DNA from 2 places in the Geobacillus sp. JS12 genome. Region 1 is predicted to be linked to the other one. Evidence: a T-box and tRNA genes for the amino acid it is inferred to sense, from the RefSeq annotation. Region 1 holds a T-box; the other holds one or more tRNA genes.
The links. A T-box is a leader RNA that pairs with one kind of tRNA and senses whether it is charged. The one in region 1 lies ahead of thrS (threonine--tRNA ligase), so its partner is inferred to be a tRNA-Thr.
Positions count from the first base shown of each region.

Region 2: it encodes a tRNA-Thr, which carries the amino acid that the T-box ahead of thrS (threonine--tRNA ligase) is inferred to sense. The anticodon was not compared.

Region 1 covers NZ_CP014749.1:2,349,766-2,359,999, forward strand. The annotation lists gene sspI (small acid-soluble spore protein SspI) at 1-107, shown strand, start outside; gene A0V43_RS11495 (M42 family metallopeptidase) at 136-1,224, opposite strand; gene A0V43_RS11500 (dUTP diphosphatase) at 1,319-1,804, opposite strand; gene A0V43_RS11505 (DUF1294 domain-containing protein) at 1,820-2,071, opposite strand; gene rplT (50S ribosomal protein L20) at 2,129-2,488, opposite strand; gene rpmI (50S ribosomal protein L35) at 2,514-2,714, opposite strand; gene infC (translation initiation factor IF-3) at 2,728-3,249, opposite strand; ribosomal protein L20 leader region at 3,306-3,439, opposite strand; gene thrS (threonine--tRNA ligase) at 3,666-5,624, opposite strand; T-box leader at 5,684-5,914, opposite strand; gene ytxC (putative sporulation protein YtxC) at 5,960-6,835, opposite strand; gene dnaI (primosomal protein DnaI) at 7,169-8,110, opposite strand; partial or broken gene A0V43_RS11545 (replication initiation and membrane attachment family protein) at 8,122-9,506, opposite strand; gene nrdR (transcriptional regulator NrdR) at 9,612-10,073, opposite strand; gene A0V43_RS11555 (aminotransferase class IV) at 10,141-10,234, opposite strand, start outside.
Region 2 covers NZ_CP014749.1:3,295,254-3,305,487, forward strand. The annotation lists rRNA gene A0V43_RS16215 (23S ribosomal RNA) at 1-1,519, shown strand, start outside; rRNA gene rrf (5S ribosomal RNA) at 1,751-1,868, shown strand; tRNA gene A0V43_RS16225 (tRNA-Asn) at 2,025-2,099, shown strand; tRNA gene A0V43_RS16230 (tRNA-Thr) at 2,107-2,182, shown strand; tRNA gene A0V43_RS16235 (tRNA-Glu) at 2,193-2,264, shown strand; tRNA gene A0V43_RS16240 (tRNA-Gln) at 2,379-2,453, shown strand; tRNA gene A0V43_RS16245 (tRNA-Lys) at 2,879-2,954, shown strand; tRNA gene A0V43_RS16250 (tRNA-Gly) at 2,959-3,030, shown strand; tRNA gene A0V43_RS16255 (tRNA-Ala) at 3,037-3,109, shown strand; gene rocF (arginase) at 3,258-4,157, shown strand; gene sigW (RNA polymerase sigma factor SigW) at 4,358-4,921, shown strand; partial or broken gene rsiW (anti-sigma-W factor RsiW) at 4,936-5,546, shown strand; partial or broken gene cdaA (diadenylate cyclase CdaA) at 5,619-6,439, shown strand; gene A0V43_RS16275 (CdaR family protein) at 6,432-7,670, shown strand; gene glmM (phosphoglucosamine mutase) at 7,698-9,047, shown strand; gene glmS (glutamine--fructose-6-phosphate transaminase (isomerizing)) at 9,582-10,234, shown strand, end outside.

The DNA.
Region 1 (10,234 bases):
AATATTTGCCCGGCCTCGGCGTCCTCTTTGAAGCCATTTGGACGCACGCCAATGAACAGCAAAAAGACATGATGCTCACCACGCTCGAGCAGGCGGTTAAACAATGACGAACACCGGCCGAATCGGCCGGTGTTTTTATTCGTCAAACGTCAGTTGTTTCACTTTGTCGGCGTCAAGCCGTTTGATCACCTCAACAAGCAGCTTGACCGTGTTTTCGTAGTCGTCGCGGTGCAAAATGGCGGCGTGCGAGTGGATGTAGCGCGTCGGGATGGCAATCGTGAGCGACGGAACGCCGCTGCCCGTTAAATGAATCGCTCCCGCATCCGTACCGCCGCCCGGCATGGCATCAAAATGGTACGGAATGTTCAGCTCTTCCGCCACTTCGATGACGAATTCGCGCAAGCCGCGGTGCGACACCATCGTCGCGTCGTACAGGACGATGTGCGGGCCGGCGCCGAGTTTGCCCATCGCTTCTTTTTCCGACACGCCCGGCGTATCGCCGGCAATGCCGACATCCACCGCAAAGGCGATATCTGGCTGAATGAATTGGGCGGCCGTGCGCGCGCCGCGCAAGCCGACTTCTTCCTGCACCGTGCCGACGCCGTATACCGTGTTTGGATGGTCGACGCCTTTCAGCTGCTTGAGCACATCGATGGCGACCGCACAGCCGATCCGGTTGTCCCATGCTTTCGCGAGCAGCATTTTTTCATTGTTCAATACCGTAAATTCAAAATACGGCACGATCATATCGCCCGGGCGGACGCCCCACTCCATCGCTTCCTCGCGGCTTGTCGCGCCGATGTCGATGAACATATCTTTGATCTCCACCGGTTTTTTGCGCGCCTCCGGCGGCAGAATGTGCGGCGGCTTCGAACCGATGACGCCGGTGATGTCGCCTTTTTTCGTCACGATCGTCACGCGCTGGGCGAGCATTACTTGGCTCCACCATCCGCCAAGCGTTTGGAAGCGGATGAATCCTTTGTCGTCGATTTGCGTCACCATAAAGCCGACTTCATCCAAATGGCCGGCGATCATCACTTTCGGCCCGCCCGATTTCCCTTCTTTTTTGGCGATCAAGCTGCCGAGGCCATCCGTTGTCACTTCATCCGCATACGGAGCTATGTATGTCTTCATCACATCGCGCGCTTCCCGCTCATTGCCCGGGACGCCTTTCGCATCGGTCAGCGCTTTCAGCATCGTCAACGTTTCGTCCAACTTCGCCATCTTGGCACCCCTTTCCGGTTTTGTCCACTTTTTTATTATACTTGAAAAGGCTGGCGGTTGGCAAAATGAATCATTCGCCACCCGAAAAAAAAGATCAGTAGCGCTCGTTTTGCCGCTTGTGGTTCACTTCATTTTTCCGCCGATACGCCGCCTCGATGTCGTCGGAAGAAAAACCGAGCGCCACGCCAAGCCGCCAATACTCCGCAAACAGCGCATCATATTCCCCTCGCGCTCTCGTCTCCCCGAACCGCTCGGCGGCGCGAAACACGGCAAGAAACTGCTCGACAAGCGGCCGTCCCGCCGACGGAGCTTCGTTTTCTTCATAAAACAAGCCGCACTCCAGCCCGAGCGACAATAAAAAATGCAAGCCGTCCACATATTCCTCCAGCACTCGCTCGGCTGGCGCGGGCGGTTTGATGCTCCAAAATTTAAAGCAACGCGTCTCATTCGCGAGTTCACCCAGCTCCACAAGAAAGGCGAGCTGCTTGCGGGCAAACAAATCTTCCTCCATCAAGCCATGCTCCGTTTCAATGCGCCGATCCAACATGCGCTGCATATCGTAAAGCAAAGACCAATTCATTCTCTCCTCCCCTTTCTACCTCATCCATCGCCAATAGAGAAACAGCTCCACCGCTGCCAACAGCGGCAAGCCATAGCGAAAAGCCCGATGGCGCGTTTTATGGCGAAACGTGTACATGCCCGCCATTGCCCCCAGAGCTCCGCCCAGCCACGCCAACAGCCAAAGCGTCCGCTCGGCGGTGCGAAAGCGGCGGCGCTTCGCCTTGTATTTGTCGACCCCCATCACGAAAAAAGCGAGAAGATTGATCGCTATCCCGTATTGTACCATATCGATCCCTTTCCTTGATAAGAAAATGGCCACCCTGATCAAGGATGGCCATCGTTGTTATTTATTCAAATTCGCTTTCGCCAAGTCGGCGAGTTGGGCGAACGCGGCTTGGTCGTTCACCGCCAAGTCGGCGAGCATTTTCCGGTTCACTTCCACGCCGGCCAGCTTCAAGCCGTGCATCAAACGGCTGTAGGACAAGCCATTTTGGCGAGCCGCTGCGTTGATGCGGACAATCCACAGTTTGCGGAAGTCGCGCTTCCGTTGTCGGCGGTCGCGATACGCATACATGAGCGATTTCATCACTTGTTGGTTCGCGACTCTATATAATGCGTGTTTCGCGCCGAAATAGCCTTTTGCGAGTTTTAACACTTTTTTGCGACGTCTGCGCGTCACTGGTCCACCTTTTACGCGTGGCATAATCGTTCCCTCCTATAGTCGGTCGTTATTTCAAGTTGTCAAGCATTTGGCGGATGCGTTTGAAATCGCCAGGCGAGACAAGCGTCGCTTTGCGGAGATGACGCTTTTGTTTTTTCGTTTTATTGGCAAACAAGTGGCTCGTGTACGCGTGGCCGCGTTTTAATTTGCCGCTGGCCGTTTTTTTGAACCGTTTCGCCGAGCCGCGGTGAGTTTTCATTTTTGGCATCGCAGGTTCCTCCTTACTTGTTGTCGTTTTTCGGTGCGAGCACTAAAAACATGTTGCGCCCGTCCATTTTCGGCGCCGTTTCGACAACGGCAATGTCGGCGCACGCTTCCGAGAAGCGGTCAAGGACGCGCTGCCCAATTTCTTTATGGGTGATCGCCCGACCTTTAAAGCGGATCGTCGCCTTCACTTTATCGCCTTTTTCCAAAAACTTGCGCGCATTGCGCAGCTTCGTGTTGAAGTCATGCTCCTCGATCGTCGGGCTGAGGCGCACCTCTTTGACGTTGATCACTTTTTGTTTTTTGCGCGCTTCTTTCTCTTTCTTCTGCTGCTCGAAGCGGAATTTGCCGTAGTCCATGATGCGGCAAACGGGCGGTTTGGCGTTCGGCGCGACAAGCACAAGATCCAAGTTGCGTCTTGCCGCAATCTCAAGCGCCTCCTGCTTCGACTTGATGCCAAGCTGTTCGCCGTTTTGGTCGATCAAGCGCACTTCACGGGCACGAATTTGTTCGTTGATAATAAAATCTTTGCTAATAATGAGCCACCTCCAAGGTTTTTTCCGACTGGCTTGTTTGCCAGCAGAGCCCCACTTCCAGCCAAAAAAAAGCGCAGATGCACAAAGCACCCGCGCAGTACGTCCTTACACTCGCATTGACGAACCGTAACAACCTGCCAACAGCCGTCTTGGCGTCGGTCAGGTGAGAAGCGGGGTGCTTCTGCTTTTGTTACAAACAAGCCATCATTCCACTTTATACACTATACCACCTTGGCGATGGCATGTCAAGGAGCGGATCTTGATAAACACAACGCCCTTTATTATAGCGGATCAACATTCAATTGGCAAGAGAAAATCTTGTTCACGCCGCCATTTCTTTGAAAAACCGCCCATGACATGGGCCATCGCCACCGTTGCTTCCTTGTGGCGCTTGAACGTTTATGTCGCCTGTCAACGGTTTATTGCGCTTTCCCTAATCTTGTCCGTTTTTCCCGCACATCGTCAGCGAGCAAGGCCATAAACTCGTCAAGCCCCATCGTCCGGCTTTCTTTTTCGCCATAGCGGCGGACGTTGACCGCTCGCTCAGACACTTCTTTATCGCCGACAACGAGCATGTACGGGATTTTTTGCATTTGCGCTTCGCGGATTTTATAGCCGATTTTTTCGTCGCGCTCGTCGACTTCGACGCGGAAGCCGCGTTCTTTCAACGTCCGCTGCACGTCATACGCGTAATCGAGGTGCGCCTCCGGCGACACGGGGATCACTTTGACTTGAACCGGGGCGAGCCATGTCGGAAACGCACCTTTATACTCCTCGATGAGGAACGCGACAAACCGCTCCATCGTCGAGACGACGCCGCGATGGATGACGACCGGACGATGCGGCTTCCCATCCTCGCCAATGTACGTCAAATCAAAGCGCTCGGGCAACAGGAAGTCAAGCTGCACCGTCGAGAGCGTCTCGTCTTTGCCAAGCGCCGTGCGCACTTGCACATCGAGCTTCGGCCCGTAAAACGCCGCTTCCCCTTCCGCTTCGTAGTAGTCGAGGCCGAGCTCGTCCATGGCTTCCCGCAGCATGCGTTGGGCTTTTTCCCACATTTCATCGTCATCGTAATATTTTTCTTTGTCATGCGGATCGCGGTAAGACAAGCGGAACGAGTATTCCTCAATGCCGAAATCCTTATAGACTTCCAAAATCAAGTTGACGACGCGCTTGAACTCGTCTTTGATTTGGTCCGGGCGCACGAAAATGTGGGCGTCGTTGAGCGTCATGCCGCGGACGCGCTGCAGGCCGGTAAGCGCTCCAGACATTTCATAGCGGTGCATCGTGCCGAGCTCGGCGATGCGGATCGGCAGCTCGCGGTAGCTGTGCAGCTTGCTTTTGTAAATCATCATATGGTGCGGGCAGTTCATCGGACGAAGCACAAGTTCTTCGTTGTCCATCTCCATCGGCGGGAACATGTTTTCTTTGTAATGGTCCCAATGGCCCGATGTCTTGTACAGCTCGACGCTGCCGAGCACCGGTGTGTAGACATGATCGTATCCGAGCGCCACTTCTTTGTCGACGATGTACCGTTCGATAATGCGGCGGATCGTCGCTCCTTTCGGCAGCCATAGCGGCAAGCCTTGTCCGACTTGTTGCGATGTCGTAAACAGCTCAAGCTCTTTGCCGAGCTTCCGGTGGTCGCGCTCTTTCGCTTCTTCAAGCAGGCGCAAATAACGATCCAAGTCTTCCTTTTTGAAAAAGGCCGTGCCGTAGATGCGCTGCAGCATTTTGTTGTTGCTGTCGCCGCGCCAGTAGGCCCCCGAGATGCTGAGCAGCTTGAACTCTTTGATTTTTCCAGTCGACGGCACGTGCACGCCGCGGCAAAGGTCGAAAAACTCGCCTTGCTCATAAATCGAAATCGGCTCGCCTTCCGGAATATCGGCGATCAACTCGAGCTTCAACTCATCGCCGATTTCTTCATACAGCCGGATGGCTTCTTCGCGGCTCACTTCTTTGCGGACGATGTCCAAATTTTCTTTGACAATCTTGCGCATTTCCGCTTCGATTTTCGGGAGGTCGTCTGGCGTCAGCTTATGCTCCATGTCGATATCATAGTAGAAGCCGTTTTCAATGACCGGACCGACGCCGAGCTTGACGTTGCCATACAGCCGCTTGATCGCCTGCGCCATTAAGTGGGCGGTGCTATGGCGCAAAATGTCAAGCGCCTCCGGCATGTCTTGGGTAATGATGACAAGCTCGCCATCTTCGTGAAGCGGCGTGCGCAAATCAACGGACCGGCCGTTCAGTTTGCCGGCGATCGCTTTTTTCTTCAGCCCCGGGCTGATCGAGGCAGCGATGTCTTCCGTCGTCGTCCCCTTCGGAAACTCCTTTTCCGCCCCATCTGGGAACGTGATGCGAATGACGTCTGGCATTGGCAATCACTCCTTTGTCATGATGATGAAAATGGAAAAATAAAAAAACTCCTCCCTCCTAAAGGGACGAGTTTTCATCGTGGTTCCACCCTTCTTCCCATGGCAACGCCTCGCCATGCCATGGCTCAACAAGAATAACGGTCGTCCACCGGCGGCAACTACTGGGCGTTGCGTTCGCTGCCGCAGCTCTGAGGGGGTAAGCGCATTTTTCGTGTTAGGAAGGTTCCAGCCGCTGCCTTCCCTCTCTGGAAACCGTAAAAATGCGCCCATGTCCTCGTCATCGCTTGTATTCATCCATATTCATGACGTCATTATAGCGAAAACAGCAGGAAAAATCAAGCTTCTCCCCCATTTCCAGCGTTGGCGGCAAACAAGCGGGAAAAATCGGCGCGGCGGCAGACGATCAGCCGTTCTTGAAACACGTTTTGCAGTGTCTGCACCATGCCGTCATCCGGATGATCGGTGTACAGCTCAATTTCCGCCGGAGCGAGCGAGACAAGCGGAGCGAGCACCGATGCATCAATATACATCGGCTGGCTGAAGACGAGATGGCGGTCGATCAACTGTCTCACTTCCGCCGCCGACAGCTCCCGCCGCTCGCTGTCGTAAAATACGAAGTGCGGCGGATCGTGCACCAAATACAGGCGCGGCCATTGCGGCGTCCGGCCAGCCAGGCAGTCGCGCAGCATTTGCACAAAATTTTGATACTCCTGCTCCAGCTTGTATTCATCAATCGCCAGCTCGACATAATGTTGGAGGCGCTCCATATACGGCTTTAACCGGAACGTAACGAACGAAGAAAACGAAAATGACAAGCCGTCGCGCAAAAAGGAGGCAAAAGCGTCGCGCAACATCACGGTGCGCGAGGCGGCAAACGCCGCGCTTTTCCGGTAATCGCGCCGCTCGCCGTCCAAAAACGAATGAGCGAGGGCCAAAATTTGCTGCTGTTCTTCGACGTCGCGGAAATAAAAAACATTGGCAATGATGGATAGCAGCAGCCGGTCTTCCATCACCTCCTGCATAAACGCCGTCATCGCTGGGATGATATGCTCCTCAAGCACACGCTTCTCCTCGCCCTGTATGTAAACCGCCACGGTTTTGTTCCCGTCATAAGCGGCATGAAACAGCGGACCGTCATCCGGTTGCCGGTGATCTAGCAGCCCAACCAATTTTTCCGCCTCGCTTGCCTCGTCAAAATGGATTTCGATCACCCGCTGTCCCCCCTTTAGCCCGAAAGGCATGCTTGGTTTATATATATGGGGACAACGGGCTGTTTAGACTAAAAAACCACAAAGCTTAGCGGCGTTCATTGTTCGAGGAGAGGGTGCTCCAAAAGGATCGGGACACCCTTTCTTATTACCGTATACAGGCATAAAACAAATATGTTGTGTTTTGTTTAAGGGAAATTACCCTTTTGGGTCAGCCCCAGTCGGCAAACGAACCGCTTGCCGACTACGGCAGAAAAGCTAGAAACAGAACCTGCTCAACTAGTTTTTATGGGTTAATCAACATGCCTGTGCAAACGGCAACGTTTCAAATCGCCTTTATATATTTTGCTCGCGGCGGTTCGGTCCAGTGATTTCAATCGGATAGGCCAAATAGCGGATTCGCTCCATAATGCGCGCCGCCTTCACCTTCTCTTCTTCGCCGCGCTGCGAATACGTCAAATGATGGGCGAGCTGCTGCATATCAAAGTTCGACGTGAAAAACGTCGGCAAGTTTTCAAACATCCGGTATTGCAAGATCGGGCCAAACACATCATCGCGCACCCAGCTTGACATCGCCTCCGCCCCAAGATCATCGAGCATCAGCACTGGCACTTTTTTGATATAATCAAGCTTTTCGTTCATCGTCTGGTCTTGAAGCGAATGTTTCATCTCACGAAACAGCTCGGGCACGTAGACGATCAGCGACGAAACGTTTCGCTTCGCCAGCTCGTTGGCGATCGCGGCGAGCAAATACGTTTTGCCCACCCCAAACGATCCGTGCAAATACAAGCCTTTCATTTTTTTCCCTGGCTCGTATTCCGCCACAAACCGCTCGGCAAATCGGATCGCTTTGATCCGCCCATCGTCATTGAGATCGACGTCAGAGAGCGAAGCACGCAAGATTTCGCGCGGCATGAACATGCTTTGAATGAGCGACTCTTGCTGTTTTCGCTCGTCATGCTGCACTTTTTTTGGGCAGCGGTCGTACTCAACGTCGATCCTTCCACCGTTGACCACCAAATTTGGATGGTACCCCGGCAGCATGTTGTTGCATCGCTCAAGGCCCGGACATTGGCGGCAATTCCCGTGCTGCTCGATGAACTCATACAGCTTCATCAAGCTGCGGTCAACCGCATCGGCCGACAATTGCCGTTCGTGCGCCCGCAAAAACGGCTGCACGTCCGGATGCTCCAAAATGTAGCGTTTCATTTGTTCGTAGCGTTGTTTAAACCGTTGATTGCCAAGCAACCGCTGCAACAGGTGGTTTACTCGTTCCATGGCTTTTCCCTCTATGATTCATCACGGTATTTTTTCAGCCGTTCCTCAAGCTCTTTGCGCGCCTGTTCGACGTCAAAATCATCATCATCCGGCTGGCTGTAATCCATGTTCAGCCAGTCCGGGACGATTTCCGTGCGCACGACTTTGCGCACCGTCCGCGTCCCTTTTTCCTTTTCGTTCGCCCAGTTTTGGTATGTTTTCGCCTCTTCTTTCGCCAGCTCCATGGCTTCCTTCACGGTTTTCACCTTTTTGCGCGCCCAATGGCTGGCGATTTTTTCTACATATTTTTTCGACAGCTTCATATTCGTCCGGAGCATGACATAATAAATGAGCACGTTGACAACTCCGGGGAGCAGCTGCTGCTGGAACATAATGTCTTCGATCAACTGCAAATCAGCCAGCGACGGCTCAGCGCCGCCTGAAATCTCTTTCAGCAGCTGGCGCGGGGAAATTGTTTCCAGCTGTTTCATTAGTTGCTCCTCTTTTGTGCGCGGTTCGATGTTTTCCATCGTCCGGTAGGCGAGCGGCTGCACTCGTTCGACGAGGCGCGGCTCGACACCGCCATGTTCGAGCTCATACCATTCGCGCGCCGCCCGGCGCAACGCGTCAATATCGATATGATAGGCCGGATCGATGACGCCAAGGACCAGTTTTTGCATCTCAAGCGGCGGAATGCCGTATAAAAACGCCAGCTTTTTAATCGCTTCCTTCACTTTCGCTGTCACCGCTCGGCGCGGCACAAGCTGCTTGGACAGGCCGGCAAAAAACAGCTCAAAGTCGAATACATCATCATCAAGCACATACGACGCCTCATCCCGCCTGATGTGATCCTTCCCTTCAAGCAGCTCGGGCCCAGCTTCTTCGCTGAGGCCGGCGACGATTTGTTCAGCGGGCACGGCCGAAAACACGTCGGAAAACGACCGCGTCACCTGGGTGAATTTCGTTTCATCAATGGACGGACGGGCAAAAAAGTTGCTCAGCTGGATAAACAAGTGGCGGCCGACTTGCCGGTGCAAAAAAACGCTCAACATCTCGTCGCGGAAAAACTGGTCTGGCGCCAGCGGCGGACGCAGCTCATAAAGAAACAGCTTCGGTTCATCCGCCTCTTTAGCGTGGACGTATGTGTTGAGCAGCCCGATTCCTTCGAGTTTCAACCGTTCGCTGTAAATGTCCGGCAGTCCGCACTGCATGAGCGCCATAAGCCGATGATGGGTTGCTTCCTGGCCGTCAAGCAGCTCAAGCTCCCCCAAAGCGTCATATAAAGCGCCAACGCCCGGCAGCCAATGAGCGGCTGGTAAAGCAGCGTCAGCACTTTACGGTCCACCTCTTGCAACACTCCACGGCTTTGCACGGTATAACGGTCGACAGCAATCAGCTCTTTCCAATGGTGTTGCATCGCTCCGACCTTCCATTTCGCCGTATTCGTTTCAAACCGGCTCTCCCCTTTCCTGCCGAAAAGACGTTGAAAAAAAGGGCTTGCCGCCTAACGCCAAAGCCCTTTTTACCGTTGCCCTTTTTTGATCAGCTCTTTCAGTTCTTCAATGAACACATTAATATCTTTAAACTGCCGATAGACGGAAGCGAAGCGGACATAGGCGACCTCATCGATGTGTGACAGGCGCTCCATCACCATTTCGCCGATCGTTTCGCTTTTCACTTCCGAGACGCCTTGATTGCGCAGTTCGCGCTCAATTTCCTGCGTCACTTTTTCAAGCTCCTCGAGCGCCACCGGCCGCTTCTCGCACGCTTTGATCAAGCCGCGCAAAATTTTCTCCCGGCTGAATTCTTCGCGCGTCCCCTCTTTTTTCACAACAATCAGCGGCGGCTCCTCGATCCGCTCAAACGTCGTAAACCGATAATGGCACTGTTCGCACTCCCGCCGGCGGCGGATCGAACGACCCTCTTCAACCGGGCGCGAGTCAAGCACGCGCGTGCCTTGATGATGGCATGAAGGACATCGCATAACATCCACTCCGTTGATCTTCTTATTTTCTATCATACCGGAATGGACGAAAGCAGACAAGATATAGTTAGCTGTTCAGTCCGGAACCGATATAGGGCAGGCGGGCGTCGAGCTTCCGATACAAATCGAGAATGACCGCCCGGCTATGCCCAAAATCAAAC
Region 2 (10,234 bases), 950 kb from region 1:
GGCGTAGGTGATGGACAACAGGTTGAGATTCCTGTACCACCTTCTTCCCGTTTGAGCGATGGGGGGACGCAGGAGGATAGGGTGAGCAGGCGGCTGGAAGAGCCTGTCCAAGCCGTGAGGCTGATCTGCAGGCAAATCCGCGGATCATAAGGCCAAGCGGTGACGGCGACGGAGTGATCCGGAAGTCCCCGATTTCACACTGCCAAGAAAAGCCTCTAGCGAGGGAAGAGGTGCCCGTACCGCAAACCGACACAGGTAGGCGAGGAGAGAATCCTAAGGCGCGCGGGAGAACTCTCGTTAAGGAACTCGGCAAAATGACCCCGTAACTTCGGGAGAAGGGGTGCTCTTTGGGGTGAAGAGCCCTGAAGAGCCGCAGTGAAAAGGCCCAAGCGACTGTTTATCAAAAACACAGGTCTCTGCGAAGCCGAAAGGCGACGTATAGGGGCTGACACCTGCCCGGTGCTGGAAGGTTAAGGGGAGCGCTTAGCGGAAGCGAAGGTGCGAACCGAAGCCCCAGTAAACGGCGGCCGTAACTATAACGGTCCTAAGGTAGCGAAATTCCTTGTCGGGTAAGTTCCGACCCGCACGAAAGGTGTAACGACTTGGGCGCTGTCTCAACGAGAGACCCGGTGAAATTATACTACCTGTGAAGATGCAGGTTACCCGCGACAGGACGGAAAGACCCCGTGGAGCTTTACTGCAGCCTGATATGGAATTTTGGTATCGCTTGTACAGGATAGGTGGGAGCCTGGGAAGCCGGAGCGCCAGCTTCGGTGGAGGCGGCGGTGGGATACCACCCTGGCGGTATTGAAATTCTAACCCGCACCCCTTAGCGGGGTGGGAGACAGTGTCAGGTGGGCAGTTTGACTGGGGCGGTCGCCTCCCAAAAGGTAACGGAGGCGCCCAAAGGTTCCCTCAGAATGGTTGGAAATCATTCGGAGAGTGCAAAGGCACAAGGGAGCTTGACTGCGAGACGGACAGGTCGAGCAGGGACGAAAGTCGGGCTTAGTGATCCGGTGGTTCCGCATGGAAGGGCCATCGCTCAACGGATAAAAGCTACCCCGGGGATAACAGGCTGATCTCCCCCAAGAGTCCACATCGACGGGGAGGTTTGGCACCTCGATGTCGGCTCATCGCATCCTGGGGCTGTAGTCGGTCCCAAGGGTTGGGCTGTTCGCCCATTAAAGCGGTACGCGAGCTGGGTTCAGAACGTCGTGAGACAGTTCGGTCCCTATCCGTCGCGGGCGGAGGAAATTTGAGAGGAGCTGTCCTTAGTACGAGAGGACCGGGATGGACGCACCGCTGGTGTACCAGTTGTCCCGCCAGGGGCACCGCTGGGTAGCTATGTGCGGACGGGATAAGCGCTGAAAGCATCTAAGCGTGAAGCCCCCTCAAGATGAGATTTCCCACCGCGTTAGGCGGGTAAGATCCCTCGAAGATGACGAGGTCGATAGGTCCGAGGTGGAAGCGTGGCGACACGTGGAGCTGACGGATACTAATCGATCGAGGGCTTAACCTAGTGAGAAAAGTGAAAGCGCCGCGATTAGCTCTCGAAGCCAAATGTTCTTCACCCGCAGGGGTGCTTGCACCCCGAGGGGGAAGGTTATTTGGCAGAAGAGAGCTAGGCGCTGGAACTGGACAAAGAAAAGCGCAGGCGAGCGGCTTCTTCCAACGGTTATCTAGTTTTGAGGGAATGAAAAAGTCTTGACAACAGGTCAACTTTCCTTATAATAAGACTTGTCCATTGTTGCCTAGTGGCTATGGCGGAGGGGGAAACACCCGTTCCCATCCCGAACACGGAAGTTAAGCCCTCCAGCGCCGATGGTAGTTGGGGCCAGCGCCCCTGCAAGAGTAGGTCGCTGCTAGGCAATGTTTCATTATTCTGCAATAGTTCAGCGACGAGCTTCACATCTTCGAATTCGCTACGAGTTGCCTCGACGCATCTCGCTCCCTTGAATTAGCTGGCAGAGGAAGAGGCAACGAGCACATTGGGAAGATGTGCATGACATATAGTTATTCATCATTCCGCAATAGCTCAGCGGTAGAGCAACCGGCTGTTAACCGGTAGGTCGTAGGTTCGAATCCTACTTGCGGAGCCATTCTTACGCTTCCATAGCTCAGTAGGTAGAGCACTTCCATGGTAAGGAAGAGGTCACCGGTTCGAGCCCGGTTGGAAGCTCCATTTATTTTCCGGCCCGTTGGTCAAGTGGTTAAGACACCGCCCTTTCACGGCGGTAACACGGGTTCGAATCCCGTACGGGTCACTCCATTTCGGCCAGTCGTCCTTTCAAGGGTGATTGGCCGAAATGAAAAGTGTATACTTCCCTGATTGCTGAGATATAATAGCAATTGAATACAGCGTTTCTTTCTCATCGCGTTGGGCTATAGCCAAGCGGTAAGGCAACGGACTTTGACTCCGTGATGCGCTGGTTCGAATCCAGCTAGCCCAGCCATTATTTTTTTGTACATAAAAATGGTCATGAGCCATTAGCTCAGTGACGAGCGTTACATCGTCGAATAGGCATCGAGTTGCCCCGACGCATCTGCTTCCTTGAACAGGCTGGCAGAGGAAGGGGCAGCATACTTAGAGTCTTATCCTAACTATGAGCCATTAGCTCAGTAACGAGCGCTACATCTTCGAGTTTGCTTCGAGTTGCCTCGACGCACTTGGCATCTTTGAATCGGCTGGGAGAGGAAGAGGCAGGTAGAGCTAGGTAGTACCTAGAGTGTATACTCAACCATGAGCCATTAGCTCAGTAGGTAGAGCAACGAGCTTTGCATCATCGAGTTCGCTGCGAGTTGTCCCGACGCATCTTGCTTCCTTGAATATGCTTGTAGAGGAAGGGACATCACTATCCTAGAGTGTTATCCAACTCATGAGCCATTAGCTCAGTAGGTAGAGCATCTGACTTTTAATCAGAGGGTCGGAGGTTCGAGTCCTCCATGGCTCACCATAGCGCGGAAGTAGTTCAGTGGTAGAACACCACCTTGCCAAGGTGGGGGTCGCGGGTTCGAGTCCCGTCTTCCGCTTGGGGCGGGGCCTTAGCTCAGCTGGGAGAGCGCCTGCTTTGCACGCAGGAGGTCATCGGTTCGATCCCGATAGGCTCCATCAAGAGCAGACTGCTTGACAACCAAAAGCAGCCTGCTCTTTTTTGTTATATCGGTATAAATATTCAAAATTTTGTCAAGTTGAGTCATCCCCTTTCTTTCCTCTACAATAAAGACGTAACAGGAACCGGAAAGGAGTGGGAGACAGCATGAAGTCAATTTCAATTATCGGGGTTCCGATGGATTTAGGGCAGACACGCCGCGGCGTTGATATGGGGCCGAGCGCAATGCGTTATGCAGGCGTCATCGAACGTCTGGAACGTCTTCATTACGATATTGAAGATTTGGGAGATATTCCGATTGGAAAAGCAGAGCGGTTGCACGAGCAAGGAGATTCACGGTTGCGCAATTTGAAAGCGGTTGCGGAGGCGAATGAGAAACTCGCGGCGGCGGTTGACCAAGTCGTTCAGCGGGGGCGCTTCCCACTTGTGCTGGGCGGCGACCATAGCATCGCCATTGGCACGCTCGCCGGGGTGGCGAAACATTATGAGCGGCTTGGAGTGATCTGGTATGACGCGCACGGCGACGTCAACACCGCGGAAACGTCGCCGTCTGGAAACATTCATGGCATGCCGCTGGCGGCGAGCCTCGGGTTTGGCCATCCGGCGCTGACGCAAATCGGCGGATACAGCCCCAAAATCAAGCCGGAACATGTCGTGTTGATCGGCGTCCGTTCCCTTGATGAAGGGGAGAAGAAGTTTATTCGCGAAAAAGGAATCAAAATTTACACGATGCATGAGGTTGATCGGCTCGGAATGACAAGGGTGATGGAAGAAACGATCGCCTATTTAAAAGAACGAACGGATGGCGTTCATTTGTCGCTTGACTTGGATGGCCTTGACCCAAGCGACGCACCGGGAGTCGGAACGCCTGTCATTGGAGGATTGACATACCGCGAAAGCCATTTGGCGATGGAGATGCTGGCCGAGGCACAAATCATCACTTCAGCGGAATTTGTCGAAGTGAACCCGATCTTGGATGAGCGGAACAAAACAGCATCAGTGGCTGTAGCGCTGATGGGGTCGTTGTTTGGTGAAAAACTCATTTAATGCATGTGGGCAAAGAGGGTTGGTTGCGGGATTCACGGATATGATGATGATTTGTTCCCGCTGTTTGTGAAAGAGGGGCTGCCATTTGTTTGGCGTCCCCTCTTTTTCAGTTGTATGATACAATAAATATGTTGCATGAAACTTTTCTTGATCGAGCGCCGTAATATACGGTAAGCCGTGAGGCGGGGGTATTGTATTTTATGGATCTATTTATTAAAAAGAGAATTAAGGCGATCCAAAAAGGGGATCAAAACGCATACGCGGATCTTGTCGATTTGTATAAGGACAAGATTTACCGTCTTTGCTATCGAATGTTGGGCAATCGGCATGAGGCGGAAGATGCGGCGCAGGAGGCGTTCATCCGCGCCTACATCCATATTGATACGTACAATCCTGAAATGAAGTTTTCCACTTGGCTGTACCGAATCGCGACGAACTTGACGATCGATAAATTGCGGAAACGGAAGCCGGACGTGTATTTAGATGAAGAGGTCGGAGGCACGGACGGGTTGACGATGCAGGCTCAGCTTCCTTCCCGCGAAACATCCCCGGAGGAGGCAGTGGAAAGCCTGGAGCTGCAAGAGACGGTGCAGCGAGCGATTGAGCAGTTGCCAGAAAAGTATCGAAGCGTGATCGTGTTGAAATATATGGAAGATTTGTCGTTGCAAGAAATCAGCGAGATTTTAGGGTTGCCGGTCGGCACGGTGAAAACGCGGCTGCATCGCGGCCGCGAAGCGTTGCGCAGGCAATTGGGTCATTTATAAGAGGGTGGGAGACTATGGAATGTCCGAAAGAAATCGTGTTGCTCATGCACAGCTATTTTGATGGAGATCTCCAGCCAGAAGGAGAGCAGCAGCTGAAAGAACATTTGCGTTCGTGCGCTGCGTGCGCTGCCCATTTTCACGAGCTGAAAAAGACGGTTGCGTTCCTCCAATATGCCGCCCACGTTGCGGCGCCGCCGTCGTTTGCAGCCAAGGTTATGGAGGCGATGCCGAAAGAGAGAAAGACCGCGCGGCTGCGCCGTTTTCTGCATCATCATCCGCTGCTTACGGCTGCCTCGTTGTTTTTCGCGCTTACTTTCGGCAGCTTAGCCTCTTCATGGGGGAAAGAGGCGCGTTTTCCGTCTCAGCTGATGAACATGTCATCATCCGCGATCATACTGTCATCGTGCCGAAAGGAGAAACGGTCAAAGGAGATATTGTCGTCCGCAATGGCTCGATTCGGATTGAAGGAACGGTTGATGGGGACGTGACTGTGATCCATGGAAAGAAATATATGGCGTCCGCCGGGCAAGTGACAGGGGAAGTGGAGGAAATTAATCAAGTGTTTGAATGGATTTGGTATAATATTAAAGAAAGGTTCAATCGTGCGCTCCAATCGATTGAATGATGGCAGCCATCGTTCGATGGCTTTTTCCGTGGCCATCAACAGATTGGAATTAGAGATAAAGGAAGTGTGAAGATGTCCTTCGAAGAGCTCCCCATCGTGTCATATTTGTTAAAAGTGGTTGATATCCTTGTCGTTTGGTATGTGATTTACAAGTTGATCATGATGATTCGCGGGACGAAGGCCATTCAGTTGTTAAAAGGCATTTTTTTAATTATTTTGGTTCGTTTCGTGAGCAATTACCTCGGATTGACGACGTTGCAATGGCTGATGGATCAGGCGATCATTTGGGGATTTCTCGCGATCATCATCATTTTTCAACCAGAATTGCGGCGCGCCCTTGAGCAGCTCGGCCGCGGACGGCTGTTCACCCGCAATACGGTCAATGAAGAGGAAGAGCGGATGCGAATGGTGGAAGCCATTGTCAAAGCGACCGAGTATATGGCGAAGCGACGCATCGGCGCGCTGATTTCCATTGAGAGGGAAACCGGAATGAACGATTATGTCGAAACCGGCATTATGTTAAACGCTCATGTATCGCCGGAACTGCTCATTAATATTTTCATTCCGAACACGCCGCTTCATGATGGGGCGGTCATTATTCAAAAAAACCAAATCGCTGCGGCGGCCTGTTATTTGCCATTATCGGAAAGTCCGTTTATTTCGAAAGAGCTCGGAACACGCCATCGGGCGGCGCTCGGCATCAGCGAAGTGACGGACAGCGTCACCGTCGTCGTGTCGGAAGAGACGGGAGCAGTATCGTTGACGAAAAACGGCGAGCTGTACCGCGATTTAACGATCGATGAGTTTCGGGAGCTGTTAACGGGGAACTTGCTCCTGCGACGAAGGCGCCTGCTTCTTCCCGTTGGCAGTGGAGGGGGAAGAAACATGGATAAGTTGATGGACCATCCTTGGTTTATTCGCGTTGTCTCCTTATTGCTGGCGATTATGCTGTATATGTCGGCCAATGTCGGGGCGAAAACTGGTGAGACGCGCAACACGTTTGGCCAGGAAGATACGGAAACGTTGGTCGATATTCCGGTGGTCGCTTACTATGATGAAAACAACTTGGTCGTATCTGGCGTCCCGAAATACGTGAACGTTACGCTCCAAGGACCCGCCAGCATTGTCAAGCCGACGGCTCTACAACGAAATTTCGAGGTGTATGTCGATTTAACGGAATTGCCATTAGGGACATACACGGTGCCGATCAAATACAGGGACATCTCCGACAAGTTGAAAGTGACGATTCAGCCTTCCTCGGCCAAAGTGACGATTCGTGAAAAAGTGTCGAAACAGTTTCCGGTCGGTGTTGAATTTTTCAATCGAAACAAAATGCCGGATGGCTATTCCGTTGGAGAACCGACGGTGAAACCAGATGCCGTGACGATTACCGGGGCGAAGGAACGAATCGACGAGATTGCCTTTGTCAAAGCCATCGTCGACTTAGATGGGGCGACGGAAACGCTGACGAGAGAAGCGCGCGTTCGAGTGTACGATCGACGGGGAAATGAGTTGGATATTGAGCCAGAGCCATCGTCGGTGGAAGTAACCGTGCCGGTGAAAAGCCCGAGCAAGACGGTGCCGGTTCAAGTGCAGACAACCGGAGAGCTGCCGGATGGTGTGCATCTTGTCAGCGTCACGCCGGAGCCGGATCGGGTGACGATTTATGGACCGAAGGAAGTGTTGAATCATATTGACAAGCTGGAAGGATTGACCGTTGATTTGGACGACATTACTGATGATGCGACGGTAGAGCTCGACGTTCCGCTTCCCGATGGCGCCAAAAGCGTCAACCCAGACAAAATCAAGGTGCATATTGATGTGGAAAAAGACGTCACGCAAACGTGGAAAGACGTGCCGATCGCTGTCGTCGGCTTGCCGGATTCATACAAAGCTGAATTTGTCAAACCGCTTGAAGGCAAAATTACGGTCCGCCTTGTCGGTCCGCCCGATGTCGTCCGCGGGTTGACAAAAGACGATATTCGTTTGTATGTCGATGTCGGTGGACTTGACACCGGCGAACATCAAGTTCCCATTCAATGGAACCACCCTGAACAAGTCCAATGGCAGCCGTCGGTGGAAACGGCGATGGTCCAGATTAGCGAAAAAGCGGCTGCACAATAAACTGCATAGTAAGGAGAGAGTGAACGAATGGGCAAATATTTTGGCACTGATGGTGTACGAGGAGTCGCAAATCGTGAATTGACGCCAGAGTTGGCGTTTCAAATCGGCCGCTGCGGCGGATACGTGCTGACCAAAAGCGCTGAGCGCCCGAAAGTACTGATCGGGCGCGACACCCGCATTTCCGGCCATATGTTGGAAGGGGCCCTTGTCGCGGGGCTTTTGTCGATCGGGGCGGAAGTGATGCGCCTTGGCGTCATTTCCACGCCAGGTGTCGCCTATTTGACGAAGGCGCTTGGAGCGCAGGCCGGCATCATGATTTCTGCCTCCCACAACCCGGTGCAAGATAACGGCATTAAATTTTTCGGCCCGGACGGGTTCAAGCTGTCGGATGAGCAGGAAGCCGAGATAGAAGCGCTCATCGACAGCGCGGAGGATATGCTGCCGCGGCCGATCGGGGCTGGACTTGGACAAGTCAACGACTATTTTGAAGGCGGGCAAAAATACTTGCAGTATTTAAAACAAACGATCGATGAAGAAGACTTTTCCGGGATGAAAATTGCTCTCGACTGCGCGCACGGGGCGACGTCATCGCTGGCGACCTACCTATTTGCCGATTTGGATGCGGATGTCGTGACGATGGGGGCGTCGCCCAATGGGCTCAACATTAACGAAGGGGTCGGTTCCACCCATCCGGAAGCGTTAGCGGCGTTTGTCAAAGAAAAAGGAGCTGATGTCGGGCTCGCCTTTGACGGGGACGGCGACCGTCTCATCGCTGTCGATGAGAACGGCAACATCGTCGATGGCGACCAGATTATGTACATTTGCGCCAAATATTTAAAAGAAACCGGCCGCCTCAAGCACCAAACCGTCGTCTCGACCGTCATGAGCAACCTTGGGTTTTACAAGGCGCTGGAGGCTCAAGGGATTAAAAGTGTGCAAACAGCAGTCGGCGACCGCTATGTCGTCGAAGAAATGAAGAAGAACGGCTATAATCTCGGCGGCGAGCAGTCCGGACATATCATCTTCCTCGACTACAACACGACGGGGGACGGAATGTTGACGGCGCTCCAGCTTGTCAACATCATGAAAATCAAAGGCAAGCCGCTTTCCGAATTGGCGGGGGAAATGAAAAAATACCCGCAGCTGCTTGTGAACGTCCGGGTGGCCGATAAGGAAAAAGCAATGGAAAACGAACAAGTGAAAAACGTGATCCAGGAAGTGGAGGCAGAGATGAACGGCAACGGCCGCGTTCTTGTCCGCCCATCGGGGACTGAGCCGCTTGTGCGCATTATGGCGGAGGCCCAAACCGAGGAAGCGTGCCGCGCCTACGTTGAGCGGATCGCGGATGTTGTCCGCCGTGAAATGGGAGCGGAATAACCGATTGCTTGGACAACCACCCTATGCATAGACGGAACGTTCCCTTTCGTTTATGCATAGGGTATTTATATAAATAGTTGACGCCGCTGGGAATGTCCTGTAATATTAACGTTGTTGCCTTTTTCTTGAAAGGAGGCGATGGAAGGGCGAAGAGCGGAACATGGTAAAGTGATGGCTTGTCGCAACCGTAGGCATGGCCAACAAAGCAACAAGGTGATTGGTTGTTGCATCGGTTTTAACGATCACAAAGCGCCTGGACTAAGCGTTGGACGGAAGAACGCTTAGTTGACGAGGAGGAGGTTTATCGAGGTTTTCGGCGGATGCCTCCCGGCTGGAGCGATGACAGCCGCAAGTCCTCTCTTAAAACAAAGGGGTGACCCTTTGCACAAAGGGGAGGATGTCATCGCGCGAATATAGACAGGGAGTCTGCCGCCCGTGGATCGGCGAGACCCCGAACATGTTCTTTGACAACTGAACAGGAAAGACGGTTCTCGTTAGCGGCAGCCTCCAAGATGAAAAGGAGGAACATTTGCCATGTGCGGCATTGTTGGCTATATCGGTTATCAAGATGTGAAGGAAATTTTATTGCGCGGATTGGAAAAACTCGAGTATCGCGGCTACGATTCAGCGGGGATCGCCGTATTGAACGAAAGCGGCGTGCATGTGTTTAAGGAAAAAGGACGGATCGCCGATTTGCGCCGCATCGTCGACCCGAACGTCAACGCGACGGTCGGCATTGGCCATACACGCTGGGCGACGCACGGGGCGCCAAGCCGATTGAACGCCCACCCGCATCAAAGCGCTTCCGGCCGTTTTACGCTCGTGCATAACGGTGTCATTGAAAACTATGAAATGGTCAAGCGCGACTACTTGGCCGATGTCACATTCCAAAGCGATACGGACACGGAAGTGATCGTCCAGCTCGTGGAGAAGTTCGTCAACGACGGACTGGCAACGAAAGAGGCGTTCCGAAAAACGCTCTCGCTGCTAAAAGGATCGTACGCCATCGCCATGATCGATGCACAAGACGAAAACACGATCTATGCGGCGAAAAACAAAAGCCCGCTTCTTGTCGGATTGGGCGATGGGTTTAACGTCGTGGCGAGCGATGCGATGGCGATGCTCCAAGTGACGAATCGATTCGTCGAACTGATGGATGGGGAGCTCGTCATCGTCACGAGCGAGAA